4 regions of the Halomonas sp. H33-56 genome follow, and region 4 is predicted to be linked to each of the others. Evidence: predicted binding sites of a transcription regulator. Region 4 holds the regulator's gene; each other region holds the start of a gene.
What was found. The regulator sigma-54, encoded in region 4, starts transcription at its own class of promoters, with help from an activator protein. The targets are predictions, from matches to a motif close to TGGCACNNNNNTTGCTNT.
Positions count from the first base shown of each region.

Region 1: the regulator sigma-54 is predicted to act here: its motif matches at 2,375-2,392, upstream of NFH98_RS12870 (hydrogenase small subunit).
Region 2: the regulator sigma-54 is predicted to act here: its motif matches at 1,945-1,962, upstream of NFH98_RS04345 (HAD-IIB family hydrolase).
Region 3: the regulator sigma-54 is predicted to act here: its motif matches at 2,062-2,079, upstream of urtA (urea ABC transporter substrate-binding protein).

Region 1 is NZ_JAMSHP010000001.1:3,014,234-3,017,808, forward strand. It holds gene NFH98_RS12865 (nickel-dependent hydrogenase large subunit) at 1-1,125, opposite strand, end outside; gene NFH98_RS12870 (hydrogenase small subunit) at 1,125-2,219, opposite strand; tRNA gene NFH98_RS12875 (tRNA-Met) at 2,615-2,691, shown strand; gene NFH98_RS12880 (M18 family aminopeptidase) at 2,858-3,575, opposite strand, start outside.
Region 2 is NZ_JAMSHP010000001.1:947,824-951,398, forward strand. It holds gene NFH98_RS04335 (hypothetical protein) at 1-220, shown strand, start outside; gene glyA (serine hydroxymethyltransferase) at 439-1,704, shown strand; gene NFH98_RS04345 (HAD-IIB family hydrolase) at 2,000-2,950, shown strand; gene NFH98_RS04350 (glycosyltransferase family protein) at 2,947-3,575, shown strand, end outside.
Region 3 is NZ_JAMSHP010000001.1:2,702,348-2,705,922, forward strand. It holds gene urtB (urea ABC transporter permease subunit UrtB) at 1-478, opposite strand, end outside; gene urtA (urea ABC transporter substrate-binding protein) at 580-1,935, opposite strand; gene NFH98_RS11610 (isocitrate/isopropylmalate dehydrogenase family protein) at 2,332-3,426, opposite strand; gene NFH98_RS11615 (GNAT family N-acetyltransferase) at 3,537-3,575, opposite strand, start outside.
Region 4 is NZ_JAMSHP010000001.1:1,692,528-1,696,102, reverse strand. It holds gene NFH98_RS07355 (RNA polymerase factor sigma-54) at 39-1,451, shown strand; gene hpf (ribosome hibernation-promoting factor, HPF/YfiA family) at 1,611-1,919, shown strand; gene ptsN (PTS IIA-like nitrogen regulatory protein PtsN) at 1,925-2,410, shown strand; gene rapZ (RNase adapter RapZ) at 2,464-3,345, shown strand; gene NFH98_RS07335 (HPr family phosphocarrier protein) at 3,348-3,575, shown strand, end outside.

The DNA.
Region 1 (3,575 bases), 1.3 Mb from region 4:
CAGTTCGTAGTGGTGCTCGGTCTCGCCGTCCCAGGGGTGCAGGCCACGGGACTCGTCGGCGTAGCGGTACCAGGAATGGGTCACAAACTCCTGGATCTGCTCGGGGTCGGTGGGGTCCACCTCGTGGATCTCGTTCCAGTTGCCGCCGAGGATGGCGCCCCCCTTGAGCTGGTCGGTGGACTTGTCGTAGTTGACCTTGGAATAGTCGCCGTAGTCCATCACGTTGGTGGCGGACAGTCCCCCGCCATACAACCAGCCCTTGTAGAAGCTGGCGATGGCGATGACGTCGGGGATGTAGACGTTCCTGGAGAAGGCGAAGGCTTCCTCCATACGCGCACGCACGAAGTTGAGCCGCTCAATGTTGAGTGGCGCCCCGGCCGCCAGGTCGCCGTCGATATTGATGGCGCAGGGCACCCCGCCGACCATGTAGTTGGGGTGGGGGTTCTTGCCGCCGAACACGGTGTGGACCTTGACGATCTCCTTCTGCAGGTCCAGCGCCTCGAGATAGTGAGCGGTCGCCATCAGGTCCGCCTCCGGCGACAGCCGATAGGCGGGGTTGTCCCAGTAGCCGTTCTTGAAAAGCCCGAGCTGCCCAGACTCGATAAAGGTCTTCAGGCGATTCTGGACGTCGCGGAAATAGCCCGGCGACGACAGCGGATGGTTGGGGCCGGTCAACTGCTGCAGTTGCGAGGTCGCCCGCGGGTCGGCCCTCAGCGCATTGACCGGGTTGACCCAGTCCAGCGCGTGCAGGTGGTAGAAGTGCACCACGTGGTCATGCCACTGCAGCACCTTGGCCATCATCTCGCGGATCAGGTGGGCGTTGCGCGGGATGCGGATATCGAGAGCGTCCTCCACCGCGCGCACCGAGGCCAGCGCATGACAGCCGGTGCAGACGCCGCAGATGCGCTCGACAAAGGCCCAGGCGTCGCGCGGGTCACGGCCCTTGAGGATGACCTCGAGCCCGCGCCACATGGTGCCGGTGGACACCGCGTTGCGGATGATGTTGTTGTCATCCACGTTGACCTCGCAGCGCATATGCCCCTCGATGCGGGTCACCGGGTCGACGACGATACGCCGTCCGCTTCTGTCCAGATTGAACCCGTTAGGGGTGTTGATCTGCGTCATCAGGCTTCCTCCCTGTTGGCTGACGACTGGCGCTTGACCTGCGCCCGTTTCAAGGCGCTGACGGCGGCGTGGACCGCCACCGCACCGCCCACCCCGGTGGCCACAACGCCGCCGATCTGGTCGGCGTTGGCCTCGATGCCGAACTGGTGCACGTCCTGCAGCCGGGCGTACCAGGAGCCCTTGTCCCAGAAGCCGTCTTCGGAGCAGCCGATACAGCCGTGGCCGGCCTGGATCGGGAAGCTCACGCCCTCGTTCCAGCGGATGGTCGAACAGGCGTTGTAGGTGGTCGGGCCCTTGCAGCCCACCTTGTACAGGCAGTAGCCGCGACGGGCGCCCTCGTCATCGAAGGACTCGACGAACTGACCGGCGTCGAAGTGCGGCCGGCGGTAGCACTTGTCGTGGATGCGCTGGGAATAGAACATCTTGGGCCGCCCGGTGCGGTCGAGCTCCGGCAGCCGGTCGAAGGTCAGCATATAGGTGATGACCCCGGTCATGACCTCGGCGATCGGCGGGCAGCCCGGTACCTTGATGATCGGCTTGTCGGTGATGACCTTGTGCACCGGGGTCGCCCGGGTGGGGTTGGGGCGCGCGGCCTGGACACAGCCGTGGCTTGCACAGGAGCCCCAGGAGATCACCGCCTTGGCGTGCTCTGCGGTCTCGCGCAGCTGGTCGACGAAGGGCCGCCCACCGACGATGCAGAACATGCCGTCCTCGTTGAGCGGCGGATTGCCCTCCACCGCCAGGATGTAGTTGCCCTTGTAGCGCTCGATGGTGTCGGCCAGGGCGGCCTCAGCCTGGTGCCCCGCGGCCGCCATCAGGGTGTCGTCGTAGTCCAGCGAGATCATCGACAGCACCACGTCCTTGACCAGCGGATGGGCCGAACGGATGAACGACTCCGAACAACAGGTGCACTCGAGCCCGTGCACCCAGATCACCGGCGTGCGCGGCTTGGTCTCCATGGCGTGGGCGATTTTGGCGGTGTAGGCAGGCCCGAGCCCCAGCGCCGCCGCCGTGAGTGAACAGAACTTCAGAAATGAGCGACGCGTGACCCCCTGTCGCCGCATCACGTCGTAGAAGGTTTCGATGGGCTCCATCGGCAACGACTCCCCTGTCGTGGTCCTGGATCTCGCCACCGGCGTGATCCCTAGATCTGGAGGCGGCCTGCCCTCGCTACGGCCAAGGCCAGAAGCCGACACGAGGCCTGCACGCCAGACCATCCAGATCGCCTGTTGTTGTTTCCCTCAACTACAGGGCAAGGCCCGTGCCAGATTGCGGGGAGTACGTCTTTTCAAACACTTGGCGCACTTGACGACCACATGGCGGTAGCGCCCTTTCCAGCGGCCTCCGTCACGCCAGCACAGAACTCGCGCTACACGGCACACAGGTGGTAGCCGGCTTTCCAGCGCGGTGCGCTGTCGCCGCCGTGGCCTACACGGCGCCAAGTGCTTGACAATAAGCCGGCAATCCGTAGAATACGGCGCCATCCAAAGGCTACGTAGCTCAGTTGGTTAGAGCACATCACTCATAATGATGGGGTCCCCTGTTCGAGTCAGGGCGTAGCCACCAGATACCGAAAGGCCCGTCGATCATCGATCGACGGGCCTTTTCGTTACGCCTTCCTTTGCAACGGTTCAACACCGACACAGAAAAAACAGAGCGCCTGGCGGTTGCCCGCCAGGCGCTCTGTGGTCATCGTTTCAGTCTTTCAGCAAGCGTGCTGCAAGCGCTGGACCTACACCAGTTCGGCGCTGTTAAAGAAGGCCGTCAGCGCACGGGTCAGGTGTTCCACATCCTGACTGCCGGCGGTCTCGCGGATAGAGTGCATCGCCCACTGGGGCACCCCCACGTCCAGCGTCGGCACACCCAGCTCCGTTGCGGTGATGGGGCCGATGGTGCTGCCACAGCCCATGTCCGCCCGGGTAATAAAGGTCTGCACCGGCACCTCTACCTTCTCGCACAGGTCACGGAACATCGCCGCCGTGGCGCTGTTGGTGGCGTAGCGCTGGTTGGCGTTGGTCTTGATCACCGGGCCCGCGTTGAGGCTCGGGCCGTGCTGGGCGTCGTGCTTATCCTTGAAGTTCGGATGCAGCGCGTGGGCGTTGTCGCAGGAGATCATCCGCGAGGACTGGATCAGGCGGATATAGCCTTCCTCGGTGCCCTCGCCGACCTGGCCATTCACCCGCTTGAGCACGTCGGCGAGGAACGGCCCCTGGGCGCCACAGGCGCTGGCGCTACCCACCTCTTCGTGGTCATTGGCGACCAGCACCATGCCCTGCTCGCCGTCGGCGTCGAGCATCGCCTCCAGGCCAATAAAGCAGGACAGCAGGTTGTCCAGGCGGGCGCTGGCGATCAGTTCCTTGCCCACGCCCACCAGCGACGGCGGCTGCAGGTCATAGAAGCCCAGCTCGAAGTCCAGCACCTTCACCCCGGCCAGACCGTGCTCCTGCTCC
Region 2 (3,575 bases), 740 kb from region 4:
CGCCCTGCTCGAACAGCTCAGGACCCAGTCCGAAGGCTTCGGCATCATGATGGGACCGCAGATCGGCGCGGTGCTCACGGGGCTGGTGCAGATGATGGCCGGCGAGGCCAGCGAGATGTCGATCGACCTCAGCCTGCCACCCAGCCGACAGCTCCAGAAGCTGGCCCAGGACCCGCTGGGGCTGCCCCAGGCTCTGTCCATGGAAGTCACGATGGACTAGGGCTTGGCCGAAGGGTCGTGGCGCTCGCCGGCGTTTCGGGCTGAGCCTGGAAAAGAGCGCCCGGTGGGCCACGCTTCAGTCTGACTGAAGCCAAGATGAGAAATCATGCAGCAGCCCATGACGGTCTTTCATGTGAAAGCGGTCATGGGCTGCGCTATGATGGCGGCCCGCTTTTCGCGATTGCCCCTTGAATCCCCCGCTGCGAGGTTATGCCGCCGATGTTCAGCCGTGATATGCAGATTGCCGGTTTCGATGATGCCCTGTTCGATGCGATGCAGAAGGAAGTCGCCCGTCAGGAGGCTCACATCGAGCTGATTGCCTCCGAAAACTACGCCAGCCCCCGGGTGATGGAAGCCCAGGGTAGCCAGCTGACCAACAAGTACGCGGAAGGCTATCCCGGCAAGCGTTACTACGGTGGCTGCGAGTACGTCGACGTGGTCGAGCAGCTGGCCATCGACTATGCCAAGGAGCTGTTTGGCGCGAGCTACGCCAACGTCCAGCCGCACTCCGGCTCCCAGGCCAACGGCGCGGTCTTCCAGGCCCTGGTCAAGCCCGGTGACACCGTGCTGGGCATGAGCCTCGACGCCGGCGGTCACCTGACCCACGGCGCCCGCCCGAACTTCTCTGGCAAGCACTACAATGCCGTGCAGTACGGCATCGACGAGTCCGGCCGCATCGACTACGACGAGGTGGCCCGCCTGGCCCGCGAGCACCAGCCGAAGATGATCATCGCCGGTTTCTCCGCCTACTCCCAGGTCATCGATTGGGCACGCTTCCGCGAGATCGCCGACGAGGTGGGTGCCTTCCTGCTGGTGGACATGGCCCACGTGGCCGGCCTGGTTGCCGCCGGTGTCTATCCGAATCCGCTGCCCCACGCCCATGTGGTCACCACCACCACCCACAAGACCCTGCGCGGTCCGCGTGGTGGCCTGATCCTGTCCGCCGAGAACGACGCCGACATCGAGAAGAAGCTGCAGTCTGCGGTCTTCCCCGGTGGCCAGGGCGGCCCGCTCGAGCACGTCATCGCGGCCAAGGCGATCTGCTTCAAGGAGGCCATGGCGCCCGAGTTCAAGACCTACCAGCAGCAGGTGGTCAAGAACGCCCAGACCATGGCCAAGGTATTTATCGAGCGTGGCTACGACGTGGTCTCCGGCGGCACCGAGGATCACCTCTTCCTGCTGTCGCTGATCAAGCAGGGCCTGACCGGCAAGGACGCGGACGCCGCCCTGGGTCGTGCCCACATCACCGTCAACAAGAACGCCGTGCCCGGTGATCCGCAGAGCCCCTTCGTGACTTCTGGCCTGCGTATCGGCACCCCGGCGGTCACCACCCGTGGTTTCGGCGAGAGCGAGTGCGGTAATCTGGCTGGCTGGATCTGCGACATCCTCGACGTCATGGCCAAGGGCGAGTCCACCGAGGTCATCGAGGCCGAGGTCAAGGCCAAGGTGGAAGACGTCTGCACCCGCCTGCCGGTCTACGGCTGAGTGCCCGGCGGGATGACCCGCCGCTCAGGCCACCAATGACACCCCCGAGAGCCCCGCTCTCGGGGGTGTCGTCGTTCTGGGGCTGTGTGCTTGCAGCGGGGCGTCGGCAGTCGATGCACCATTGTGGTGCCTTATCCTGCACCGGACACGGCCGCGCCCGCCCCGGACCTGACGGGGCCTCGTTGCGCTGACGTCTACCTTCCCGTCATCTGCTTGTTTTCCCGTTGCTCTGTTGAGCGCTGGCGCAGCCCTTGCTTTGCATCTCGGTGAACCCTTTTGATGCGAAGGTCCCACCATGCACGCCAGCACGACTCCCCGAATCGGTGCCTTCGACGGGCCCAGGCTGCTGTTCACCGACCTGGATGGCTCGCTGCTCGACCACCATGACTACGGCTGGAAGCCCGCCGAGCCCTGGCTCGATGCCCTGCGTGAGGCCGGCGTTGCGGCGATCCCGGTGACCAGCAAGACCCGCAGTGAACTGCTCGGGCTGCGCCAGCAGCTCGGCCTCGCCGATCGCCCCTTTATCGCCGAGAACGGCGCGGTGATTGCGCTGCCCCCCAGCTGGTGTCACGCCCGACGTGAGGGACAGCCGGGCCCGGATGGCCTGGTGATCCGCACCCTCGGGGTGGATATCGGGCTGATTCGCCGGCGGGTGGCGATCTGGCGTGAGCGGCTGTCCGCGCGCTTTCTGACCATGAGCGAGATGGCGCTGGAGGACGTGGTGGCCTTCACCGGTCTGGATGAACAGGAGGCTCGCCTGGCACGCCTGCGCGAGGGCAGCGAGCCGCTGTTGTGGGAAGACGACGAAGCGCTGCTGCAGCGCTTTCGCGAGGGCCTGGCCAGTGACGGCCTGCGCATGACGAGGGGCGGGCGCTTCTGGCACGTGCTCGGCGACACCGACAAGGGCCAGGCGGTGCAATGGCTGTGCGCCCGCTTCGAGGCGCTCAAGGGCCGACGCCCCGAGACCCTGTCGCTGGGCGATGGCCCCAACGATGTCGCCATGCTCGAGGCCACCGATGCGGCGGTGGTGATTCGTGCCCGCCATGGCCTCGACGTGTCCCCGTGCCAGCCGCGCTTGTATCGCAGCGAGGCGCTGGGCCCCAGGGGCTGGGCCGAGGGGGTTGCGCACTTCTGGGGAGAGCAGGACGCGGCGGAGCCTGCCAGCAGCGCTGAGGCCGGCAGCGTAGATGCCGGCGGCGCCGACGACAAGGATCATCACAAGCTGGGCGAGGAGGGTGAGGCATGAGCGATTTCCACCAGAACGGCATCATCACCGACTTTCACAACCTGACCCGGCGCAAGGTCGAAGACCTGGAGGCGGATCTGGAGCGCTTCGGCCGCCAGCGCCCGCTCGGGCTGATCCTGCCGTCATTGTACTCGGAGCTGGAAGGACCGGCGCTGGACGCCATCGTCGAGTCCCTGGCCCAGGCGAGCTATCTGTCGGAGATCGTGATCGGCCTCGATCGTGCCGACCGGGACCAGTTTCTGCGGGCACGCGAGTTCTTTTCGCGCCTGCCCCAGCACCATCGCATCCTGTGGAATGACGGCCCGCGCCTGAGCGAGCTGGACGCGCAGCTGGCCGAGGAAGGCCTGGCGCCACAGCAGCCGGGCAAGGGCCGCAATGTGTGGTTCTGTGCGGGCTATGTGCAGGCATCCGGGCGCACCGCCGCGGTGGGGCTGCATGACTGCGATATCCTGACCTACGACCGCGGCCTGCTGGCACGGCTGATGTATCCGGTGGCCCACCCACGCTTCAACTACGCCTTCTGCAAGGGCTACTACCCGCGTATCGCCGAGGGCAAGCTCAACGGCCGGGTCTCCCGGCTGATGGTGACCCCGCTGCTGCGGGCGCTAAAGATCATGCACGGGCC
Region 3 (3,575 bases), 1.0 Mb from region 4:
GATCCCGCGCCGCCGCCAGCCGCTGGGCGGGGTCGTCGACACGCAGGTCGATCAGCGCCAGGGTGCTGTCCAGATAGCCCCTGAGACTGTTGTTGATGGAGACGCGGTCGAGCTCGCGGCGCGATATTTTGCCCGCCGGTTCCAGCGTCAGGGCGTCGGCCACGGGCCAGTTGCGACCGCGATTTTCCAGTACCACGACGATAGCGCCGCTGTCCTTGACGCGGGCGAGCTTGCCCTCGGCGAAGCTCTCGAGCCAGCGCCGGGCGCGCTCGTCACCGCTCTCGGCGATGGCGTCGATGGCCGCTTCCTTGTCGCGGAAGCTGGACTCGGCCAGCGCCGACAACAGCGCCGGCCCCTGGTCGGAAGACGCGGCCTTAGAAGCGCCGGCGTCCTGAGCCCAAGCCTGGCCCAGCCCCAGGGCGACGAGGCAAAGCAGCACCAGCGCGCTCAGCCAGTGACGACCTGCAATTAAATTCATGGTGAGGTCCCTTGAGACACCCGGGTGCCGACGGCACCACGGGCAGGGTTGGCGTGATCCGGGCCGGTGCGCCGTGCACACCGGCCCCTTGTCGTTATGTTCTATTCGCTGGAGGCGACGTCTGAGCCACCACCGCAGCTACCCTGCACCACGTTGTAGTTGCCGCACTCAAGCGGAGCACGCCAGTCGCTGATCAGATCGCGGGAGCCTTCCAGATAGTCGGACCAGGCGTCGCCGGCCACGGTGGACGGGGTCTGCCACACCACCGAGAACTGGCCGTTGTCCTGGATCTCGCCGATCAGCACCGGCTTGGTGATGTGGTGGTTGGGCATCATGGTGGCGTAGCCACCGGTGAGATTGGGCACCGACACACCGATGATCGCTTCCTTGACCGCATCTACATCGGTGGTCTCGGCCTTGCGCACCGCCTCGGCCCACATGTTGAAGCCGATATAGTGGGCTTCCATGGGGTCGTTGGTGACGGCGTTGTCGTCGCCGGTGTAGTCGTACCAGGCGTCGATGAAGTCGTAGTTGACGTCTTCATCCACGCTCATGAAGTAGTTCCAGGCCGCCAGGTGGCCGACCAGCGGCGCGGTGTCGAGACCGGACAGCTCCTGCTCGCCCACCGAGAAGGCCACCACCGGGATGTCCGAGGCCTCGACGCCCTGGTTGGCCAGCTCCCGGTAGAAGGGCACGTTGGCGTCGCCATTGATGGTGGAGACCACCGCCGTCTTCTTGCCGGCACCACCGAACTGCTTGATCTCGGAGACGATGTTCTGCCAGTCGGAATGACCGAAGGGGGTGTAGTTGACCATGATGTCCTCGTCGGCCACGCCCTGTGATTTCAGGTAGGCTTCGAGGATCTTGTTGGTCGTGCGCGGATAGACATAGTCGGTACCGGCCAGCACCCAGCGCTCAACACCGACCTCGTTCATCAGGTAGTCCACCGCAGGAATCGCCTGCTGGTTGGGCGCAGCGCCGGTGTAGAAGACGTTTTCGGAGGATTCCTCGCCTTCGTACTGCACCGGATAGAACAGCAGACCGTTGAGCTCCTCGACCACCGGCAGCACCGACTTGCGCGACACCGAGGTCCAGTTGCCGAAGATCACGTCGACCTCTTCCTGCGCCAGCAGCTCGCGGGCCTTCTCGGCAAACAGCGGCCAGTTGGAGGCCGGGTCCACCACCACCGGCTCAAGCTCGCGGCCGAGCAGGCCACCCGCTTCGTTCTGCTGCTCGATCAGCATCAGCATGGTGTCTTTCAGGGTCGACTCGCTGATCGCCATGGTACCGGACAGGGAATGCAGGATACCGACCTTGATCGGGTCCTCCTGGGCGAGCGCCGGTGCGGCGATGGCCAGCGACAGCGTGGACACGGCCAGGCTGGCCAGCGCCTTTCTAGAAAGCGCTTTGGAACGGTGGGCACAAACCTGCGTAGAAGACATCGAAGCGGTGGGCATGGGAAACCTCCAGGGGTTGCCTTGTCGTTGTGATGGACCATCGTCGAGAGGGAGCCAAACGGTTCAGGTAAAACCGCTGTATCGCTCAGGCCTGACGTCTTGCGACGTCGACCTCCATCACCACTTCAAGCAAGTCCCATGCCAGCCATATAAAACATTTATAAATTCCGACATTACGTCGGCCAAGACGGGGGCTTACCCACCCTGCCTTGCGCCACAGGAGAGCATCTCGCGCCACAGGTGCGCACCATTGCACCATGCATGGTGCACTTCGCTCCCCCGCCCCCTGCTTCTGCACCACCACAGCGCCAAGCACCGGTGCAGCCCGCCACGGCCGGCACCAGAATGGACCGCATATTACTGGCCCACTCTGTTCAATCTGCCGCGTTAGTACCATTACGCTGGCAGACGGTCGAGCTGGCGGAGCACCTGTTCGGTAAAGGCGCTGCAGCCGGTATCGCCGCCGAATTCCCGGGGCCGATACCGGCCATCGGACAGTACGCCGTCCACCGCTTGACGCAACCGACCGGCGGCGTCAGACAAACGATCGTCGGCGTGCTCCACCGCCAGCCATTCGAGCATCATGGCCCCGGACAACAGGGTGGCGATGGGGTTGGCGGCGTCCTGCCCGGCGATATCCGGGGCGCTGCCGTGGGCCCCCTGGAACAGACCGTGGCGATCGCCCAGTTCGGCAGACGGCGACACCCCCATCCCGCCGACGGTGGCCGCCCCCAGGTCCGAGATGATGTCACCGAACAGATTCTCGGCAACGATCACGTCATAGAAGTCCGGGCGCTTGACCAGGTGCACCGTCATGGCGTCAACGTAGGCATAGTCGAGTTCGACGTCGTTGAACTCGGCGCCTACCTCGTCGCATACCCGACGGAAGAAGGCGTAGCTTCTGAGGATGTTGGCCTTGTCGCAGACGGTGAGCCGCCGCTTGCCGTCCTTCGGTGCGCCCTGACGTCGCCGTGACAGCTCCAGGGCGAAGCGCGCGACTCGCTCGGTGCCCTTGCGGGTGATCACCAGGCTGTCGCTGGCCATCTCGTCTCGCAGCACCACCCCGGCGCCGCGGCTGGCGTAGAGGCCTTCGGTGTTCTCGCGCACGATGACATAGTCGATGGTACCGGGCTGATGGTGTCTCAGCGGCGACTCGACCCCGGGCAGCAGGCGGATCGGACGCACGTTAGCGTAAAGGTCCAGTCCGAAGCGCAGCTTGAGGTGCAGGTCGTTGCCCACCTCGGTACCGTCGTCGTAGGTCACCCCCGGCAGCCCGGCGGCTCCATGCAGGATGGCGTGACTGGCCCGACAGGCGTCCAGCGTCGACTGGGGCAGCACCTCGCCGGTCTTGTCATAGTGCCCCGCTCCACCGTCGAGCCAGTCGAAACGCAGCACGTCGCTACCCAGCAGCGCTTGCAGTACCTGCACCGTGGCGCCCGCCACCTCCGGGCCAATACCGTCACCAGCGATGGTGGCAATTCGATAACTCACAGAGATTCCCTCGTCTTGTTGTTGTCCATTGATGGTGGCCTCGCAGTATCGTGGTGCAGCGATGTTCTATCCATGGGACCTTATGGTCGATGGCGATGGCGATGGCTACGTCAGAGATCACGCCGCATGATCAGATCCCTGTCCACCAC
Region 4 (3,575 bases):
GGGTAAAGCCTTTCGACAACACTGGTGGATCCCGACCCATGGCCCTCAAGGCGTCACTGCAGCTGCGCATCGGTACCCAGCTGACCATGACCCCGCAACTGCAACAGGCGATCGGCCTGCTGCAGCTTTCGACCCTGGACCTGCGCCAGGAGGTCCATCAGGCGCTGGAGGCCAACCCCATGCTCGAACTCGAGGACGAGTTCGGCGAACAGCAGACCAGGGAAGCCGTGGAAGATGACTGGGCGGATCAGATTCCCTCGGAACTCAGTGTGGACAGCGACTGGTCCGACACCTACCAGGACCTGGGCACCACCCCCGCCGGCAGTGGCGAGGCGCCGGATTTCGAGCGCCAGGCAAGCTCCCAGTCACTGCACAGCCACCTGAGCTGGCAACTGGCGATGCTCGACGTCAGCGACCAGGAACGCCTGATCGCCGAGAGCCTGCTCGACGCGGTCAACGCCGACGGCTATCTCGAGCAGACACTGGATGACATCGCCCAAGGGCTCGAGCAAGACGGTCGTCGCCCCCCTCCCCTCGCCGAGGTGGAGGCGGTGCTGGTTCGGCTGCAACAGTTCGAACCGACCGGAGTGTTCGCCCGCGACCTGCGCGAATGTCTGATGCTGCAACTGGATAGCCTGCCTCGCGATACCGTCCTGCTGCCCCAGGCCGGACGACTGGTAAGACAGTTTCTCGAGGCGCTGGCCAGCGGCGACCGACGTCTGCTGAAGCGCCGACTAGGACTCGATGACGACCAACTCGACAGCGTCATCGAGCTGATCCGGAGCCTCGACCCACGTCCCGGCAGCCAGTTCGGTGACAGCGATAACGACTACGTCATACCCGACCTGGTGGTACGCCACACCGAAGAGGGCTGGCGCGTTGAACTCAATCCGGATGCAATGCCCCGACTGCGCATCCAGCCCGACTACGCTGCGCTGATTCGGCGCGCGGACAAGAGCCAGGACAACCAGTTCCTCAAGGACCACCTGCAGGAGGCGCGCTGGCTGATCAAGAGTCTGTCCAGCCGCAACGACACCTTGCTGAAGGTCGGCCGGGAAATCATGGTGCGTCAGATCGACTTCCTCGAGCAGGGAGAAGCGGCCATGAAACCGTTGGTGCTGGCCGATATCGCAGACAAGGTGGAGATGCACGAGTCCACCATCTCCCGCGTGACCACCCAGAAGTTCGTGCACACGCCTCGCGGCGTGTTCGAGTTGAAGTATTTTTTCTCGAGCCAGGTCGGCCAGGATGGCGACGCCCATTCCAGTACCGCCATCCGCGCCATGATCAAATCGTTGATTCAAAAGGAACCTGCCCGCAAACCTCTGTCGGACAGCAAACTGGTGGAATTGCTGGCGGAAGACGGCGTCAATGTCGCCAGACGCACCGTGGCAAAGTACCGGGAAGCCATGAATATTCCGTCTTCCAGCGAGCGCAAGCGACTGCGCTGAGGCCTTGCGCTGCGGCGTCGCTAGCCTAGTTATCGGGAAAGCGCAAGCACTTGAAATTTCGCATGACATCTGCGTCTTTCTGCGTAGCGTCGAGGGGGTTTGCAGGATCGGAAAAAGGGTTACAATCAAGCCACCACCCGAAAGAGCAAGGAGCCTGTCATGCAAGTCAACATCACCGGCCACCACGTCGAATTGACCGATCCCCTGCGTGACTACGTACAAGAGAAGCTCGCCCGTGTGGAGCGCCACTACGACAACATCACCAACGTCCAGGTGACCCTCTCGGTGGAAAAGGAACGCCAGCTGGCCGCCTGCACCCTTCACGCCGCCGGTGCCGACCTGCATGCCGAAGCGCAGGACGGCGACATGTATGCTGCTATCGACGCCCTTGCCGACAAGCTGGACCGCCAGCTGGTCAAGCACAAGGAAAAATCCCAAGCCCGCGCCCAAGGCGCCGGAATTCGCTGACTCTCATGACATTGGAAGCCATTCTCCCTCCCGAGCGCACATTGTTCGATGTCCCGGGAGGCAGCAAGAAGAGGGTGCTGGAGTTTTTCAGCACCTTCATTGCGCAGAACACCCCGAGCCTGGACAGCCAGGAGGTCTTCAGTCGGCTGATCGGACGTGAGCGCCTGGGCAGTACCGGCATCGGCAATGGCGTCGCCATTCCCCATGCCCGCAACCCCCACTGCAAGGCGCCCATCTCCGGCTTCCTCAAACTCGCGGAACCTGTCGACTTCGATGCCATCGATGGTGAGCCCGTCGATCTGGTGTTCGTGCTGCTGGTGCCGGAAGAGGCCGACGACGCCCATCTTGCCCTGCTCGGCCAGGTCGCCGGCGTCATGAACGACGCCGACACACGTCACCGTCTGCGCCACGCCAGCTCCCAGCGCGAGCTTCACGAGCGCCTGCAGGAAGCCATCCGCCAACAGGCGCCAGGGGACGACACTCCCTCCTGATCGCGGCCTTGCCTAGGCCATCAGCAATGGACGCCTGCCCAAGGAGACAGGACATGCAGCTCGTGATCATCAGTGGTCGCTCCGGCTCGGGAAAGTCCGTGGCCCTTCAGGCCCTGGAGGACCTGGGGTTCTACGCCATCGACAACCTTCCCGCGACCTTGCTGGGCGCCCTGGTGGACGAGCTGGAAAACGGTCATTCCCGCCGTATCGCCGTCAGCGTCGACGCCCGCAACCTGCCTGAGGCGCTGGAACGCTTCCCCGCCCAGCTGGCGTCCCTCAAGCAGAGTCCGATCGACTGCCAGGTGGTCTACCTGACCAGTGATGCGCGAATTCTGCTCGAGCGCTACTCCCACACGCGGCGCCGTCACCCGCTGACCCGTGATAGCGACATGACCCTGGCGGAAGCCATCGAGTCCGAACAGAAGGCCCTTTCGGGTATTCGAGACCTGGCCGATCTGGTCATCGACAGCTCTCGCATGTCGGTGCACGAACTGCGTTCGCGCATCGCCGAACAGGTCGCCGACCACCGCAGCGGCCAGTTGAGCCTGACCGTGGAGTCCTTCGGCTTCAAGCGTGGCGTGCCGCCGGATGCAGACATCGTGTTCGATGCCCGCTGTCTGCCCAACCCCTACTGGGAACCATCGCTGCGTGATGCCAATGGCTGCGATCCCAGCGTCATCGACTTCCTCGAACGCTATCAGGACGTCGCCGACATGAAGCGCGACATTCTCGCCTGGGTGCGCACCTGGCTACCGCGCTATCAGCAAAGCCAGCGCAGCTACCTCACCGTGGCGGTGGGCTGCACCGGAGGACAGCATCGTTCGGTCTACCTGGCCGAGGGAATCGCCTCGGCCCTGGCCGACCAGCATCCCCGCGTCCGTCTACGCCACCGCGAACTCGGCCAGCAACGCCGACTGGACAGCGGAGGACTCTAGGCGTGGCCCGACGCACCCTGACCCTGACCAATCGTCGCGGCCTGCATGCACGCGCCGCGACTCGCCTGGTTACCTGCTGCCAACCCTTTGACGCCACCGTCACCGTCCACCATGGCAGCCGCTCGGGTGACGCCGCCAACATCATGTCGCTGCTGATGCTGGCCGCCCCCTGCGGAACGGAACTGACCCTGGAGGCCGAAGGCAAGGACGCGGACGCGGTGCTGGACGCT